One region of the Caloranaerobacter longqiensis genome, then DNA from elsewhere that is predicted to be linked to it. Evidence: riboswitches for the same ligand, from Rfam matches in the RefSeq annotation. Region 1 holds a riboswitch; the other holds the start of a gene.
The links. A riboswitch is a leader RNA that binds a small molecule or an ion and turns the genes downstream of it on or off. The one in region 1 is predicted to bind thiamine pyrophosphate.
Positions count from the first base shown of each region.

Region 2: linked by a shared signal. The riboswitch ahead of thiT (energy-coupled thiamine transporter ThiT) and the one ahead of thiS (sulfur carrier protein ThiS) in region 1 are both predicted to bind thiamine pyrophosphate.

Region 1 covers NZ_JBFWFX010000011.1:68,065-71,418, reverse strand. Annotated here, with positions in the region: gene AB4Y15_RS09870 (class I SAM-dependent methyltransferase) at 1-886, shown strand, start outside; TPP riboswitch at 960-1,068, shown strand; gene thiS (sulfur carrier protein ThiS) at 1,193-1,387, shown strand; gene thiF (sulfur carrier protein ThiS adenylyltransferase ThiF) at 1,389-2,195, shown strand; gene AB4Y15_RS09855 (thiazole synthase) at 2,199-2,975, shown strand; gene thiH (2-iminoacetate synthase ThiH) at 2,975-3,354, shown strand, end outside.
Region 2 covers NZ_JBFWFX010000003.1:91,106-94,459, forward strand. Annotated here, with positions in the region: gene rsgA (ribosome small subunit-dependent GTPase A) at 1-844, shown strand, start outside; gene rpe (ribulose-phosphate 3-epimerase) at 847-1,509, shown strand; TPP riboswitch at 1,542-1,645, shown strand; gene thiT (energy-coupled thiamine transporter ThiT) at 1,751-2,293, shown strand; gene AB4Y15_RS03845 (thiamine diphosphokinase) at 2,307-2,942, shown strand; gene AB4Y15_RS03850 (hypothetical protein) at 3,050-3,214, shown strand.

The sequences.
Region 1 (3,354 bases):
AGTTAAGATACTTAAGAAAAAACCAACAAAGAGTTTAGTAGATTTAAGTCATAATCGTAAAAAGAACTATTTGATAGAAGAGGGAAAACCATGTCCATTTTTAATAAGATTAGGAGTAATGAATGAAAAGGGTAAAATATATTCAAAAAAATATGATAAATTTAGGCAAATAAATAGATTTTTAGAAATTGTTTCAGATGTTATATCGAAGGTAGAAATAGGAAAAAGTTTTAATATAGTCGATTTTGGGTGTGGTAAATCTTATTTAACTTTTGCACTCTATTATTATCTAGTCGATATTCTCGGTTTGGATGTTAATATAGTAGGGCTGGATTTAAAGAAAGATGTTATAAATTTTTGTAATAATGTAGCTAAAGACTTAAATTATGATAAACTTAAATTTATACATGGAGATATAAAAGAATTTAATGGTTTTGAAAAAGTTGATATGGTTGTAACATTGCATGCTTGTGATACTGCTACTGATGATGCACTTAGTAAAGCTGTAATGTGGAATGCAAAGATAATACTTTCTGTGCCATGTTGCCAGCATGAACTGTTTTCAAAAATTAAAAATCCTATAATGATGCCTATGCTAAAACATGGGATAATAAAAGAAAGACTTGCATCTTTGGTTACAGATAGTATAAGGAGCAATGTATTGGAAATATTAGGATATTCAACTCAAATGATAGAGTTTATAGATATGGAACATACTCCTAAAAATATCATGATTCGTGCAATAAAAAAAGCTAATTATAATAAAAAAGCGATTAAAGAGTATATAGAATTTAAAGAATTTTGGAACTTAGAAAATCTTTATATTGAATCAGTTTTTGGTAATAAACTTACTGACTTGTTGAATATTAATGATAATGTAGATTAATGAAATAATAATTTTATTGGTTGTAAACGAGAAAAACGTATGTTATAATTTTTGTAGAATTAAAACTGAATATTTGCACAACTAGGGGAGCCTATAGTGATAGGCTGAGAAAGAGATGTTATCTCTGACCCTCATAACCTGATGTGGGTAATGCCATCGTAGGGAAGTTTGTGTTTGTAATTTATCACAAATTCTCTAGGAATTTGTGATTTTTATTTATACAGACTTATTTGGTTATGAGGGAAGCGTTAGATAGCTTCCCTTTTTCTTTTAAGTTCATCAAAATAACGGAAAGGAGGTGGAAAGGTGATAGTCAATGGAAAAGAAATGAACTTTGAAACAGAAATAACAGTAGATGAACTTCTTAAAAATCTTGAACTAGATAAAGATAAAGTTGTTGTCGAGGTGAATTTTGAAATAGTTCCTAAGGAAAAGTATACAGATAGAATACTAAATAAAGAAGACAAAGTTGAAATAGTAAGTTTTGTAGGAGGAGGTTAATTTGAAAATATTTTTGAATGAAAGAAAATTTGATATAGCAGAAGGTACTACAGCTTTTCAAGTTAGAGATATTGTTAAAAAAGATGCAGATATAGTTGTGCTAAACGGATTTATTATAAAAGAAGATATGGTTTTAAAGGAAAATGATAGATTAACATTGATTAAACGTGGAGAAATTCCCGATAGAGATGAATTGGAAGCTCTTTTAATTGCACGTCATACTCCTGGAGTCCATGAAAAAGTAAAAAAGGCATACATAGGTATTGCGGGGCTTGGAGGACTCGGTTCTAATGTGGCTATTTCGTTGGCGAGAATAGGTATAGGTAGACTTCTTTTAGTAGATTTTGATGTCGTTGAACCTAGTAATTTAAATAGGCAGCAGTATTTTATAAAACATATAGGTATGTATAAGACATGTGCTATGAAGGATATTATTTTTCAAATTAATCCATTTGTAAACGTAGATATAAAAAATGTGTATTTAGATGAAAACAATATTACTGAAATTTTTAAAGAAGTTGATATTATAGTAGAAGCTTTTGACAATCCTTACTCTAAAGCAACATTAGTAAATACAGTACTAAATAAAATGCCGGAAAAAGTTGTGGTAGCTGCTTCTGGATTAGCTGGCTACTTTTCTAATAATACAATAGTAACTAGAAAAATTAAAGATAATTTTTATCTGGTAGGTGATGGGGTAAAAGAAGCAAAAGTTGGATGTGGTTTAATGGCACCAAGAGTGGGAATAGCAGCTAATCATCAGGCAAATACCGTTTTAAGAATTATTATGAATGAAAGGGATGTATAGATTATGGATAAGTTAATTATTGGTGGAATCGAGCTAGAAAGTAGATTATTTATAGGGACTGGTAAATTTCCAAGCAAAAAAGTAATTCCAGATGTTATAAAAAGTTCCAAAACACAGGTAATTACTATGGCATTAAGAAGAGTAGATTTAAATTCTAAAGAAGAAAATATTCTCGAGTATATACCTAAAGACTGCATTTTACTTCCAAATACTTCTGGTGCAAGAAATGCAGAAGAAGCAGTAAGAATAGCAAGATTGGCAAAGGCTCTGGGATGTGGAAATTGGATAAAAATAGAAGTAATATCAGATAATAAATATCTTCTACCAGATAACTACGAAACTATAAAGGCTACTGAAATATTAGCAAAAGAAGGATTTATAGTGCTTCCATATATGAGTCCAGATTTAATTGCTGCTAAAAGGCTAGTTGAAGCTGGGGCAGCAGCAGTTATGCCGTTAGGAGCACCTATAGGTACAAATAGAGGGCTTAAGACCAAGGAATTGATACAGATTATGATAGATGAAATAGACTTGCCGGTAATTGTAGATGCTGGTATAGGTAAACCTTCTGATGCAGCTGAAGCTATGGAAATGGGTGCAGCAGCAGTGTTAGTTAACACAGCTATTGCCACTGCTGGAGACCCTGTTAAAATGGCAGAGGCTTTCAGATTGGCAGTTGAAGCTGGGCGATTGGCTTATACTTCTAAATTAGGTCCTGAAAAAAGATTTGCTGAAGCTTCTTCACCACTTACAGGATTTTTAAACGAAGGTGAGAAATAATGAGTTTTTATAGAGAATATTTAAAATATAAGGATTTTGAATTTAATAAATTTTTGGAAAATATAACATCAGCGGATATATTTAGGATAATAAATAAAGATAAAATAGATGAATACGACTTTTTGGCTTTTCTGTCAAATGAAGCCGAAAAGCATTTAGAAGAGATGGCACAAAAAGCACACAGATTAACAATTCAAAATTTCGGTAAAACAATACTTCTTTATACACCGTTGTATCTTTCTAATTTTTGCATAAATAGATGTTCATATTGTGGGTTTAATATAGAGAACAAAATTAAAAGAAAAAAATTGACTTTTGAAGAAATAGAAGAAGAAGCTAAAGTGATTTCATCTACAGGGCTTAGACATATTCTAATATT
Region 2 (3,354 bases), on a different contig from region 1:
AGGTTTTTACTACGTAAAAGTTGGTGATAAAGTATATGAATGCAGAGCTAGAGGAATTTTTAGAAAAAAGAAAATAACACCATTAGTAGGAGATAGAGTAAAAATAAGAATCTCACGTGAGGATAATACAGGCTTTATTGAAGAGATTTTTGAAAGAAAAACTGAGTTATTTAGACCTCCTGTTGCGAATGTAGATCAAGTTATAATAGTTTTTGCAGTAAAAAGTCCAGATCCAAATTTATGGTTATTAGATAGATTTTTACTTCTAGCAGAATCTAAAGATTTAGATATAGTTATCTGTTTCAATAAAATAGATTTAATATCAGAGGAAGAATTAAGTTTCCTGAATGGTATCTACTTGAATGCAGGATATAAAGTTATTAATACTAGTTGTATTTCAGGAGTTGGGATTGATGAATTAAGACAAACATTAGTAGATAAGATAACAGTTTTTGCAGGGCCTTCAGGAGTTGGAAAATCAACCTTACTTAATAGTATACAGCCTGATTTGCAGTTGAAAACAGGTGAAGTTAGTCGTAAGACTAATAGGGGAAGACATACTACTAGGAGAGCAGAGCTATTGGAACTAGAAGTAGGTGGTTGGGTGGTTGATACTCCTGGTTTTAGTTCATTAAATATTGATTTTATGAAAGAAGAAGACTTAGGTTTGTATTTTAGAGAAATTAATGAGTTTAGTGCAGATTGTAGGTTTGTTGGATGTAGGCATTATAAAGAACCTGATTGCTCTGTTAAGAAAGCGGTTGAAGAAAATAAAATTAGTAGGAGTAGATATAATAATTATTTGATGTTTTTAGAGGAACTTAGGAATAATAGGAGGTATTAGATATGGTTAAAATAGCACCATCAATTTTATCAGCAGATTTCAGTAGATTAGGTCAAGAGATAAAGAAGGCAGAAGAAGGCGGAGCTGATTTAATACATTTAGATGTTATGGATGGTAAATTTGTACCTAATATTACTATTGGACCACCAGTTATTAAATATTTAAGAAAAGTAACTAAGTTACCTTTTGATGTTCATTTGATGATTGAAGAACCTGAAAGGTATATAAAAGAATTTGTTGATTCTGGAGCAGATATTATTACTGTGCATCAAGAAGCAACAGTACATTTACACCGAACTATCCAGCAAATAAAAAGTTATGGTATTAAAGCCGGTGTTGCATTAAATCCTTCTACACCTCTTTCTACTATTGAATATATTATTGAAGATATTGATATGGTATTGATAATGACTGTAAATCCAGGTTTTGGTGGTCAAAAATTTATAAGTAACATGGAAATGAAAATAAGAAAATTAAGAGATTTAATAGATGAAAAGAATTTAAATATTGATATTGAAGTTGATGGCGGAATAAAGTTAGAAAATGCAGATAAGGTTGTTAAATGTGGAGCAAATGTTTTAGTAGCAGGTTCCGCTATATTTAAATCAGATGACATTGCTGAAACGATTAGAAAATTTAAACAAGTTGTTGCTTTACAATATTAAATATTATTGTTATAATGAAGATGAAAAACAAAATATGCCACTAGGGGAGCCTTCTTGGCTGAGAGGAAACGTTATGTTTCGACCCTTTAACCTGAACTAGGTAATTCTAGCGTAGGGAATGTGGTTAGCTTTAACATTACCTATGTGGTAATGTTTTATTTATTTGCATCTAAGGCTTCCATTATTTGCTATGGAAGCCTTTTATTTTTAGAAAATTAGATGAGGTTAAAGGAGGTATTTTATGGGAAAAAGTATGAAAATTAGAATGTTAACTGAAGGAGGAGTTATGGTAGCACTTGCTTCAATCTTAAGTATGATTAAGATATATGAAGCACCTTTTGGCGGTTCTGTAACTGCAGGTAGTATGATACCAATAATTATATTTGCTTTAAGATGGGGAATAATGCCAGGGTTATTCGTAGGTTTAGTTTATGGTATTATTCAGTCAATATTGGGTCTTTATTTTGTACATCCTATTCAATATTTATTAGATTATCCTATAGCTTTTGCACTTTTAGGACTAGCTGGTATATCAAAATCTTTAAATAATAAAATAGAAAACAGATATTTGAATCTTTTTATAGGAGTTTTTGTAGCTATATTTGGTAGGTTTATATCACATTTATTATCTGGAGTTATATTTTTTTCAGAGTTTGCTCCAGAAGGTATGAATCCTTGGGTATATTCAGCAATCTATAATGGAAGCTATTTAGGTATAGAATTGATTATATCAATAATATTAGTATTATTATTAAATAAACCAATCCAAAGATTAAATAGTTAACTTGGGAGGAAATATGAAAGCATTAATAGTTTCAAGTGGGAATATGGAAAATTTTAATATAATAAAGAGGTTATGTGAAGATGTTGATTTAGTTGTTTGTGCTGATGGTGGTGCGGATTTAGTTGTAAAAGCAGGCTGCATACCAGACATTGTTATTGGAGATTTAGATTCTATAGAAAAAAACACATTTAGCAAATTAAAAGACTATAAAGTTAAATTTATAAAGTTTCCCACTAAAAAAGATAAAACAGATACTGAATTATCAATTAATTATGTAATTGAAGAGGGTTTTAATGAAATAGTATTGGTTGGGGTCACAGGTACAAGACTAGATCATACTTTAGCTAACATATTTTTATTATATTCTTTACTGCAAAGAGGAGTTAAAGCTACTATAATAGATGACCATAATGAAATATTTATAACAAAGGATGAGTTATTTATTTATAAAGACGATAAAAAATATGTTTCAATTATTCCGTTTAATGGAGATTTATTAGGGGTTACATTGAAAGGATTTGAATATGAAGTAGAAAAAGTGAATATTAAATTTAGTTCAACACTTGGTATAAGTAATACTCTAATATCCGATACAGGAATTATTAAAGTAGAAGACGGAATATGTTTAGTCATAAAGTCCATAGATTAAAAGTGATGCGGCCTTTGGCCGCATTTTAATTTTAAAAATCATATGTAGTAACATTATTTAATGTAATGAATAAAATATATTATAGTAGCCTTTAGGGAGTGGTTAATATGAGAAAAATATTTCTTAAGAAAAATATAAAACAAATAACTGGTATTTTACTTGCTGTTATAGGTGCAATAATTGTGATTCAGGTTGTACCTATATCAGTATGGGTTTTCTTTTTAGGGGTTTTGTTGATTTTGATTGGATGGGTATTTTATAGAATGTTATAGAGGTGGTATTTTTGAAAAAAATAAAGAGAACGTTAATAATGCTTTTATTAGTTGTTTTAATTAGCTTGATTTTTTATATGTTACCGAGCTGGGTTATATTATCATTTATCGGACTTAGCTTGATATGGGTAGGTTGGTAT